2 regions of the Delftia sp. PX-1 genome follow, and region 1 is predicted to be linked to the other one. Evidence: riboswitches for the same ligand, from Rfam matches in the RefSeq annotation. Region 1 holds a riboswitch; the other holds the start of a gene.
The links. Region 1 has a riboswitch for cobalamin ahead of ACN20X_RS17740 (TonB-dependent receptor). Riboswitches for the same ligand answer to the same signal wherever they lie in the genome.

Region 1 (5,674 bases):
AGCACCGCCGCCTGCAGGCCGTGCTGGAACAAGGTCTCCAGCAGCCGCCAGGGCATGCCGGCTGTGGTGCGGGTGTCAAAGCCCAGCTCCAGGTGCTGGGGGTGGCCCAGGGCGCTGGCATTGGCCCAGTCGTCATCCCACAGCGCGGACCGGTCCAGGGCGGGGTCCAGCTCATGGATCCAGCGCTCGGCCTGCTCCCAGGACTGCCGGGCCAGGTACTGGCAGATCAGTTGCACGCGGCGCAGCTGCAGGGGCGTATCGAAGAAAAGATAGAGGTGATGGACGTTGCTGGACATGGCGGGCCTGAGGCGTTTGCAGGAATGCCGCGATTGTTCAATTGCAGCTGCCAGCCGGCCCTCCCAGGCCTGTCCAGCACGCGGCTGGCAGGCGCTGCCGCCGGTTGACATTCTGTCCACTGCAAGAAGCGGGATGCAGGCGCTGCGGCGGCGCCCTAGACTGCGGCAATTGCCCACAGCGCCCATGCCGCCAACCGCGCCCGCCATGCACAACCTCCGTCTTTTCGACAACGAAGCTTGCGAATCCGCCCCGCCCTGCCAATGGACGCAGATGGAGCACCAGCTCGACGAGCACGGCAGTGCCCGGCTGCCCGGCCTGCTGGACGCGCAGCAATGCCGTGACCTGGCGGCCCTCTACACCAGGGAAGACGGTTTTCGCTCCCGCATCGTCATGGCCCGCCACGGTTTCGGGCGTGGCGAATACCGGTATTTCGACTACCCCTTGCCACCTCTGCTGCAGCGGCTGCGCGAACAGCTGTATTCCCGCCTGGTGCTGGTGGCCAACCGCTGGAACCAGCGCATGGGGCTGGATGTGCGCTATCCGGACCGGCTGCAGGACTTCCTGGCGCGCTGCCACGCGCACGGCCAGGTGCGGCCCACGCCGCTGATCCTCCAATACGGCGAGGGCGACTACAACTGCCTGCACCAGGATGTCTATGGAGAGCATGTGTTTCCGCTGCAGGTGGTGTTGCTGCTGTCTCGGCCGGGGCAGGACTTTGCGGGCGGGGAATTCGTCATCAGCCAGGCCGATGGCGACAGGCAACGGGCCGATGTGATGGCGTTGGACCAGGGCGATGCGCTGGTCCTGGCCGTGCGCCACCGGCCCGTGCCGGGGCGGCGCTCAGGCTACCGCCGCGCGGCCATGCGCCATGGCGTCAGCCGCGTCCGAAGCGGCCATCGCCATACCGTGGGGCTGATCTTTCATGACGCACTCTGATATGACGCACTTTGATGGACGGCCGGTATGAGCACGCTGGATCTTTTTGCCGATGAACCTCCCATGGGCATCGAACCCATTGGTCCCCAGTCCGTGGTGCTGCGCGGCCATGCCCTGCCCCATGCGGCTCCACTGCTGGCTGCGGTGGACAGCGTCATGGCCCAGGCGCCGCTGCGCCATCTGGTCACGCCGGGCGGCTTCACCATGTCGGTGGCCATGACCAACTGCGGCGCGCTGGGCTGGACCAGCGACCGGCGCGGCTACCGCTACAGCGCCATCGACCCGGTCAGCGGCCAGCCCTGGCCCGCCATGCCGGCCGTGTTTGCGCAGCTGGCGGGCGAAGCGGCCGCCGCTGCGGGTTTCGAGGGCTTCGCGCCCGACGCCTGCCTGATCAACCAGTACCTGCCCGGCAGCCGCCTGTCCCTGCACCAGGACCGCGACGAGCGTGACCTGGACGCGCCCATCGTCTCGGTGTCACTGGGCATGCCGGCCACATTTCTGTTTGGAGGGCTTGCGCGCGCGGACAGGACGGCCAGGGTGTTGTTGCGGCATGGCGACGTGGTGGTCTGGGGCGGCGTGGATCGGCTGCGCCACCACGGCGTGTTGCCGCTCAAGGACCAGCCTCACCCGCTGCTGGGCGGGCGGCGCATCAATCTTACTTTTCGCAAGGCGGGTTGAATGGCGGGGTCGACATGGATGGGCTGAACAGCAGTGATCGCTTCGCCGGCCTGGACTGGGGCCGCATTGCCACCCAGCTCGATGCAGAGGGCCATTGCCTGCTGCCACGGCTGCTGAATGCGGATGAAAGCCGCGCCCTGGCTAGCGAGGCGGCCATGCGCAATGGCCTGCCGCCCTCCCTCGACACATGGCGCCCGGTGCTGTACCGGCACCTGCTTGCCATTGCCAATCGCTGGCGTGCCCAAATGGACATGCAGCCTGCCCTGCCCGCCTCGTTCGAGGCCTTCGGGCAGCTGGGCCGCCAGTGCGGCCAGATGCATCCGCAGTCGCACCTGCTGCATGTGGCGCAGGCGGGCCATGCCCCGCTGCGCTCATACAGCGAGGGAGCGGCGGTGTTCCCGCTGCAGCTGGTGCTGCTGCTGTCCCGGCCGGGCCAGGATTTCGAGGGCGGCGAGTTCGTGATGACCGAGCAGCGACCGCGCATGCAATCGCGCCCCATGGTGCTGCCGCTGGGCCTGGGGGATGCGGCCATCATCGCCACGGGGCCGCGCCCGGTGCGCGGTGCGGCAGGCTTTTACCGCGTGCACCTGCGCCATGCCATCAGCCGCGTTCACCGTGGCGAGTGGCTGGGTCTGGAGCTGCTTTTGCACGACGTGCCCCAGGCGCCAAAGGCTCTGCAAACAGACCGCTGGCTATAATGCCGCGCCTGCAAAGGCATCCGTGCAACAGGTGTCCACATGCCAGCCATGGGGATGAAACGGGAACAAGGTGACTGCCAGCAAATGCTTTTTGCGCTGCCGGCACAGGCCTTGGCTGCCCCCGCAACGGTAAACAAGTCAAGGCGCTCCATGCCTGTCCCGCCAGTCTCCGCAACCCTGCGGAGGGGCGATGACAGGCTGTCACTGGTTCATGGCGTGGTCTGCAACATGCAGCTTTTCGCGGGTGGATTGGGAAGACGGGGCGCTGGGCGCAAGGCATGTCCTTGCGCCGCTTGTGAGCCCGGAGACCGGCCTGCTGCGTTTCGCGCCCGCTGAGCGGGCGCTTTCTTGACTGTCTGCGGGGTGCGGATGGCAATGTCCTGCACCCTATCCTTGCACGCTGGCTGGAGAGGCGGCAGTGCCTTGCTTTCGCATCAGGCGGTCGAAGACCGATGTTCGAAATGCATTCCTCCCTTTCCTGCGTTCCCAGCACCCGTGCTGCCGATTCCCTTTGCCTTCGGCTGAGCCCGCTGGCCCTTGCCTGCGCCTTCCTGTCCGCTCCTGTGCAGGCACAGACTGTCCTGCCCGAGGTCCAGGTCACCGGCCAGGCCGAACGCATCGGCCAGCAACTGGCCCAGCCTGGGCGCTCTGCCAGCCATACCGGCGTCTCCAACCAGGAAGTGCCGGCCAGCGTGGATGGTGTTTCTGCCGAGCAGATGCAGGAGCGCGGCGACTACGCCCTGGTGGACGCCGTCACGCGCACCGTGGGCCTGACCTCCAGCAGCACGCCGGGCAACGGCGGCCTGTCCTTCAGCAGCCGTGGCTTTGCGGGCGTGAACTCCGTGGGCGTGGCCGAAGACGGCATGGTGCTGGGCGTGGCCGCCGGCACCACGGCCTATCCGGGTGACAGCTGGGGCTACGAGCGCATCGACGTGCTGCGCGGCCCGGCCTCGCTGATGTATGGCAGCGGCACCATGGGCGCCACCGTCAACGCCATCCGCAAGCAGCCCAGCCGCACCAGCTCGGCCGAGGTGCTGGTGGGCGCGGGCACGGACGACACGCTGCGCCTGGGTCTGGGCGTGACCGGCGCCCTGGGCGCCTATGCCAGCTACCGCATCGACAGCTACACCGCGCGCAGCGCAGGCGAGCGCGATCTGGACCAGTCGCGCAACGGCAAGTTCATGAGCACGCTGCGCTTGGAGCCCACGAGCGACCTGCAGATCGACCTGATCGCCGATCGCAGCGTGCAAAAGCCCAGCCGCTACTGGGGCACGCCTGGCCTGGACGGCAAGGTGGTGGAGTCCCTGCGCGACCGCAACTACAACGCCGAAGACAGCGTGCTGCGCTATGCCGACGAGCGCCTGCGCGCCAAGGTGCAATGGAAGGCCAATGACTGGCTGACGGTGCGCAACGAGCTGTACCACGTGCAGTCGGACCGCCACTGGCGCAACATCGAGGCCTACGCGCTCAACCCCGCCACCTGGACCGTGGGCCGCTCCGACTACCTGGAAATCCTGCACGACCTGGAGCAGACCGGCAACCGCCTGGGCCTGAACGTGGACCGGGGCGCGCACAAGATCGCCATGGGCTGGGAGGCCGCGCGCATCAACCTGCGGCTGTCCAACAATTCGCCCTATGGCGGCTCGTCCACGGTCTCGGCCTGGGACCCCGTGCATGGCAGCTGGGCCAGCCCCGATGTCACCAAGGCCAAGACCGAAACCGGCGTGACCCAGCATGCGCTGTACCTGGAGGATGCCTGGCGCATCAGCAACCGCTGGCTGGCCATGGCCGGCTTGCGCCGCGATGTCTATGACTTTGCCAGCCATTCCCTGGTGGGCGGCACGGACTTCGACAAGACGCTGGCCGCCACCTCCTGGCGCCTGGGCCTGACCTATGAGCTGGCCCGCAACACCCATGTTTATGGGCAGATCAGCTCGGGCCATGATCCCGTCAACAGCCTGGTCTCGCTGAACCTGGCCAACACGGCTTACAAGCTGAGCAAGGGCCGCCAGGCCGAGATCGGCATCAAGCAGCAGGTGGCTGGCGGGCGCGGCGAATGGACGCTGGCCGTGTTCGACATTAAGAAGGACGACATCATCACGCGCGACCCCGACCGGCCGGCCATCTCCATCCAGGGCGGCAGCCAGTCCTCGCGCGGGGCCGAGGTCACCGCCACCTTCCAGGCCACGCCCGCCCTGCGCGTGGAGGGCAATCTGTCGTACGTGGATGCCCAGTTCGACAAGCTCATCGAGGCTGGCGGCAACCGCGCAGGCAACCGTCCGCAGAACGTGGCCAAGACCACGGCCAACCTCTGGGGCCACTACCGCGTGGGCGCCTGGCAGGCCTCGCTGGGCCTGCGCTACGTGGGTGACCGCTTTGGCAACAACGCCAATACCGTGAACCTGCCCGCCTACACCGTGGCCGACGCCGCGCTGAGCTGGCAGGTGGACCCGCGCACCACCCTGAGCCTGATCGGCCGCAACCTGGCCGACAGGGTCTATGTGGGATCGAGCTACGGCAGCCAGTTCCTGGTCGGGCAAGGCCGCCGCTTCGAGATCGCGGCCCATATCCGGTTCTGATGGCCATGGCGCGCTCCAAAAGCCTCCACGGTCTCCACGGCCTGTGCGCTGGCGCCCTGGCGGCCACCCTTCTGCTGGCCGGCTGCTCGCGCAGCGATTCCGGCACCACCAGTGAACTGCCGGCACCGGCTGCCGTACCGCAGGCGCCTGTGACCGTCAATGTCTGCGGCAGCCCCGTGACCTACGCCAGCGCACCGCTGCGCGCCGTGACCCATGACGTGAACATCACCGAGATGTTTCTCTTTCTGGGCCTGGGCGACCGGCTGGTGGGCTACAGCGGTATCACGCAGGCCAAGCAGATCGACCCGGCCTTCCAGGCCCAGCTGGCCCGCGTGCCGCGGCTTGCGGAGCGCGAGATGAACCTGGAGGCCATCCTGGGCGCCTCGGCAGATTTCGTCTTCGGAGGCTGGAGCTACGGTTTTCGCCAGGGCCAGATCACGCCCGAGGTGCTGCAGCGCCACGGCATTGCCTCGTACGTGCTGTCCG
Region 2 (5,674 bases), 2.2 Mb from region 1:
CTTGTGCTCCCTGCCATGTTCGACACCCTTGTTCACCTGCTGCAATCCCAGGACGCGCGCTTTCGCGTGATCGAGCACCCTGCCGAGGGCCGCTCCGACCTCGTCGCCGAAATCCGGGGCACGGCACCCGGCCAGGGTGCCAAGGCCATGCTCTGCAAGAGCCGCGATGCGTCCGGTGCGGGCGATCCCCAGCTGTTCCTGGCCGTGCTGCCCGGCGACCGCAAGCTGGACTTCAAGCGCCTGGCCCAGGCCGTGGGTGTGCGCAAGGCCACGCTGGCCTCGCCAGAGGAGGCCCAGGCCGCCACCGGCTGCGTGATGGGATCGGTGCCGCCGTTCTCCTTCAACCCGCAGGTGCGCCTGGTGGTGGACCCGGCACTGGTGGAGCGCTTTGCCGAGATCGCCTTCAATGCGGGCCGGCTGGACCGCTCCATCGTGCTGGACTCGGCCGACTATGTGCGCATTGCCCGGCCCGCGCTGCACAGCCTGAGCGGGGATGGCGCCGATTGACCCGGGGGCCGGGCGGTGCCCACAATCGCAGCAACGCCCGCACATCCTCTCCTGACCATGACCACCCCTGCCAGGCAGTTCCCCGACCGGCCCGATGCGGCCGGCTTTGTGCGTGCGGCGCTGGCTGCCGCACTGGCCCAGGTGCAGTCGCATATGGATGCCGTGGATGCCGTGGACGCCGGCAGCGGCGAGGCCGAACGCATCCACCAGCTGCGCGTGGCCCTGCGGCGCCTGCGCACCCTGCTGCGCGAATGCGCAGGGCTGGCGCCCGGCATGCGCGCCGAATGGGATGCCCCGCTGGCCCTGGCCTTTGCGCGCCTGGGCACGCTGCGCGATGCCGGCACCCTGGCCGACGTGGTGCGGCCGCTGCTGCAGGACGCCGATGCGCCCTTGTGCGATTGGGCCGTGCCGGATGCCGGGCAGGCCGACGCGGACGCGGCCGCTGCGGTGCGCGAGCCGCAGTTCCTGCAAACGCTGGCCGAGATCCATGCGCTGACGCAGGCGCCTGCAGGCAAGCGGCAGCCCGGCCTGGTCAGCCTGTCCGCCGCAGGCACGCGCAAGTACCTGGCACGGCGGCTGGCGCGCCTGCACCGCCAGGTGCTGCGCGACGGCCGGCACTTCGACCGCCTGCCGCTGGCGCAGCAGCACCGCGTGCGCAAGCGGCTCAAGCGCCTGCGCTACCTGGCGGACTTTGCGCGGGAATTCGCGCCCGGAATGTGGCCCGGCAAAAAGGGCCGGCGCTTTGCCGAGGCGCTGGTGCCCGCCCAGGACGCGCTGGGCCTGCACAACGACATGGCCGTGGCGGCCGCGCTTTTTCGTGACGAGGCCGGCACGGATCCGCGCGCCTGGTTTGCCGCCGGCTACCTGCAGGCCCGCCTGGCCACCAGCGCGCGCAGCAGCCGCCGCGCGCTGCGTGCGCTGGCCCGCGTGCCGGGCTTCTGGGCCTAGACCGCATCAGCGATAATCCGCCGCTGGCGCACCGCCGCAGCCCCTGGGCCGTGGCGGTGCGCTGTTGCTGAAGGTGCCCCATGCCGCTTGCCGGCCAGGGGTTCAACGGGAAGCAGGTGCGCGATGCCATCGAGGTGGCCGCTCGCAATGCCTGCGCTGCCCCCGCAACGGTCAGCGGAATACAACTCCCCACGCTGGCGCGCCACCCACCGGTTGCGCGCCGCAAGCCACTGTGTCCTTCTCGGACATGGGAAGGCGGGGATGCCTGCTGCAGCGCGCCCACGATGCGCGCCGCAGCGTTCCGCAAGCCCGGATACCGGCCTTCTGCATTGCTTTCGGACGCCGCGGGAGTGCGCCTGTCCGGTCCGGCCCCAGCCTGCGCTGGCGTGGCCGGCTCCGGCGTGCGCGCCGTGCGGCGTGGTTCAGACGATAGGCCCCACGGGTGACTGGGGCAGTTGGATTCAACGCATGCGCTTCGCTTCTTTGGCCGCCGATTGTTTCGGCCCCTTTCCCCTTCCTCCCTTCCTGCGCCCGGCCACCGCTGCGGCCGTGCTGGCCTGCTGCGCCGCGGCGGCCGGCGCCGCACAGGAACCGGCGGCCGGCAAAGCCGGTGCATCCGCCGACGATGCGCTGGACGCCGTCTTCGTGACCGCCACGGCGCGGCCCGAGGCGCGCAGCCGCATCGCGGGCACCACGCAGACCATCGACCGCGAGGCCATAGAGCGCTCCAGCGCGCGCTCGGTCACCGACCTGCTGGCCGAGAACGCCGTGGGCTTTCTCAGCGAATGGACGGCGGCCCAGACCTCGATGAACCTGCGCGGCGCCTCCACCGACGGCCAGGGGCGCGACTTCCGCAGCCAGGTGCTGGTGCTGGTCAACGGCCGGCGCGCGGGCACGGCCAACCTGTCCAAGCTCAGCCCCTCGGATGTGGAGCGCATCGAGATCGTGCGCGGCCCGTCCTCGGTGATCTACGGCAGCCAGGCCATGGGCGGGGTGGTCAACATCATCATGAAGACGGGGGCTACGGCGCCCGGCACGCGCGCCCAGGTCCAGGCCGGCTCGTGGGACCTGTGGCGCACCGATGCGCAGACGGCCGGCGCCAATGACCGCTTCGACTGGTACTTCGGCGTGAGCGCAGGCGGGCGCGGCGACTACGAGTCGGGCGACGGCGGCACGCGCATGGAGAACACGGGCTGGAAGCGGCGCGGCGCCAGCGGCGCCCTGGGCTGGCAGCTGCACGAGCTGCACCGCGTGGAGCTGCAGCTGCGCACGGACGGCATCTACAACGCGGGCTTTCGCGGATCGGGCGCCAACATCTACAGCCGCGACAACCGCAGCAACCGCTCGCTGGACCTGACCTACGAAGGCGCACTGCCCGGCCAGCGCCTGAGCTGGACGACCCACCTCTACAGCCTGGTCGATACCGATGAATTCAACTGGGCCTCGCCCGTGATCCGCTCGGGCAACAGCGCCGTGCCCGGCACGGCGCGCGACTACAACCACCGCCAGCTGGACGCCACGGGCCTGCGCTTTCAGCCGCGCCTGCGTGTCAGCCAGACCAATGACCTGCTGATGGGCTTCGACTGGGAGCGCAGCAAGCTGCGCTCCGACCGCCTGCGCGTGGCCATGCCGGGCGGCCCGGCGGGCCAGGTTGCGCCCTACGACAACAACCAGACCGAGCAGGTGCATGCGCTGTACTTCGAGGACGCGCAGACCCTGTTCGATGATCGCCTGACCCTGCGCGCCGGCCTGCGCAAGACCTGGGGCACGACACGCTTCGACGATACGCCCAACCTGGCCCTGGCCCAGGCCAGCACGCGCGACTACGACAACCACACCTGGTCGGCCGGCGCCACCTGGAAGGCCACGGACCGGCTCACGCTGCGCGCTGCGGCCTCCACGGGTTTCCGCGCGCCCACGGCCACGGAGCTGGCCTCGGACTTCACGGCCGTCGGCGGTGGCCGTACCTTCGGCAACCCCAACCTCAAGCCCGAGACCAGCCGCCAGATCGAGGTCGGCGCTGCGCTGCAGCAGCCCGGCTGGCGCGTGGATGCGGCCCTGTTCCAGAACACCATCAGCGACCGCATCATCACCGTCTCGCGCGGGGCGACGACCAATACCTCGGACTACGCCAACAACGCGGCCGACATCGTGGCGCGCGGCCTGGAAATGCAGGCCGACATGGACCTGGCGCGGGCGCTGAACCTGACGGGCCACCAGCTCAAGGCCTGGGCTGGCGGCTACTACCACTTCAGCATGCGGGACAAGGGATCGCCAGCGTCGGCCAATACCGACAAGGTGCAGCGCATGTACCGCTACGAGGCCTCGGCCGGCGTGCGCTACGGGCGCGGCAGCGGGCGCCTGCAGGGCGACTGGAGCCTGCAGCTGTCCACGCTGCTGCGCGGTCCCATGTGGTACGACACGGAAGAGGCGCTGCTCATCCCCCAGGGCGAGCCCCGCAGCACCTTCATCCACCGCAAGGGCGCCTTCACCATCTGGAACCTGCGTGCCGACTACCGCGTGTCGCCGGGCGTCAAGCTGTTCGCAGCCGTCAACAACCTGTTCGACCTGAACCGCCACCCCATCTTCATCGCGCTGGACCGTGCGCCCTGCATCGCCAACCCGGCGTACCAGAACGGCGGCTGCGGAACGTCGATGGCGGGCCGCGAACTCATGGTCGGCCTGCAGGCAGAGTTTTGAGGACCATGGCATGAGGCAATCCAGCACCACGCGCCGCCAGTTGCTGCGCCAGGGCGCGGCAGCGGCCCTGGGCTGCGGCCTGCCCGCGGCCTGGGCCGACACCGTCGCTGCAGGCGGTCCGGTGGTGCTGCAGGATGCGCTGGGCCGGCGCGTGGAGATTGCCGCGCCGCCGCAGCGCATCGTCTCCATCTTTGCCTCCAACACCGAGCTGGTGGCCGCGCTGGGCCTGCTGGACCGCGTGGTGGGCGTGGAGGATTTCACGCGCTTTCCACCGGGCGTGGAGCGCATTCCCAAGGTGGGCGGGCGGCTAGGATTCTCCGTGGACGCCGTGGTGGCGCGCCAGCCGGACCTGGTCATCGTCACGCCCGCGCGCCAGGCGGCGCACCAGCTGGTCGATCCCATGGAGCGCATCGGCGTGCCGGTGATGGTGCTGCTCAGCCGCTCGCTGGCCGAGGTGATGGACAACCTGCGCCTGGTGGCCCGCGCCACGGGCGTGCAGGCGCGCGGCCAGGCGCTGGCCCTGGCGCAGGAGGCGCGGCTGCTGCGCGTGGACCGGCAGGTGGCCGGCCAGCCCCGGCCGCGCGCGCTCATGGTCACGGGCCGGCTGGGCAACGGCATGCTGCTGGCGGCACGCCCTGGCACCTATACCGGCGAGGCCATGGTGCGCGCGGGCGCTTCGTTCGCGCTGGACGGCCTGGGCACCGTGCCCCAGGTCTCGCCCGAGGCCGTGCTGGCCGCCGACCCCGACGTGCTGCTGTTCGCTGGCACCCAGGAGGCCATGCAGGACCTGATCGGCCAGCGCGGCTGGCGCGACCTGCGTGCCGTACGCGGCGGCCGGGCCACCACGGTGGCGCGTGCCGAGTTCCTGATTCCCGGGCCGCGCACCTTCGGCGGCGTGGAAAAGCTCTCGCGCTGGCTGCACCCTGCGGCCTGGACCGGGGAGGCCGCATGAATTCCCTTTCACGGACACCCGCATGGCGCCCCTGGTCCGGTGCGGTCCTGCTGCTGCTGGCCAGCCTGCTGATCGCCGCCTGCGCGGGCCACCAGTGGGCCAGCCCGGCCGACCTGCTGGCCGCGCTGGGCGGCGAAGACAGCCTGCGCAGCCGGCTGCTGCTGCAGTGGCGCGTGCCGCGCGTGCTGGCAGCCGCCCTGGTGGGCGCGCTGCTGGGCCTGTCGGGCGCCATCTTCCAGGGCGTGTTCCGCAATCCGCTGGCCGAGCCCTATCTGCTGGGCGCCTCGGGCGGCGCGGCGCTGGGGGCGACTGTCGCCCTGCTGGTTCCCATGCATCTATTGTTCGGCCTGTCCCAGGCCTGGACGCTGCCCGTGCTGGCCTTTGCGGGCGCCTGGGGTTCGACCGTGCTGGTGCTGGCCGTCTCGCGCGTGGCTGGTGCCACCGATGCGGCCGGCATGCTGCTGGCCGGCGTGGCGCTGGCGGCCGTGCTGGGCGCGCTGCGCTCGTTCCTGATGCTGGCGCTGTCCGATGAGACCGTGAGCCTGCAGGTGGTGCTCAGCTGGGTGC

Region 2: it holds a riboswitch for cobalamin, as region 1 does, so the genes downstream of both, ACN20X_RS27470 (TonB-dependent receptor) here and ACN20X_RS17740 (TonB-dependent receptor) in region 1, are expected to answer to the same signal.

The regions. Positions count from the first base shown of each region.
Region 1 covers NZ_CP184763.1:3,859,467-3,865,140, reverse strand. The annotation lists gene ACN20X_RS17760 (hypothetical protein) at 1-296, opposite strand, end outside; gene ACN20X_RS17755 (2OG-Fe(II) oxygenase) at 502-1,233, shown strand; gene alkB (DNA oxidative demethylase AlkB) at 1,261-1,911, shown strand; gene ACN20X_RS17745 (2OG-Fe(II) oxygenase) at 1,926-2,609, shown strand; cobalamin riboswitch at 2,622-2,940, shown strand; gene ACN20X_RS17740 (TonB-dependent receptor) at 3,062-5,188, shown strand; gene ACN20X_RS17735 (ABC transporter substrate-binding protein) at 5,188-5,674, shown strand, end outside.
Region 2 covers NZ_CP184763.1:6,019,362-6,025,035, reverse strand. The annotation lists gene ACN20X_RS27480 (YbaK/prolyl-tRNA synthetase associated domain-containing protein) at 16-507, shown strand; gene ACN20X_RS27475 (CHAD domain-containing protein) at 565-1,455, shown strand; cobalamin riboswitch at 1,510-1,794, shown strand; gene ACN20X_RS27470 (TonB-dependent receptor) at 1,924-4,155, shown strand; gene ACN20X_RS27465 (ABC transporter substrate-binding protein) at 4,166-5,107, shown strand; gene ACN20X_RS27460 (FecCD family ABC transporter permease) at 5,104-5,674, shown strand, end outside.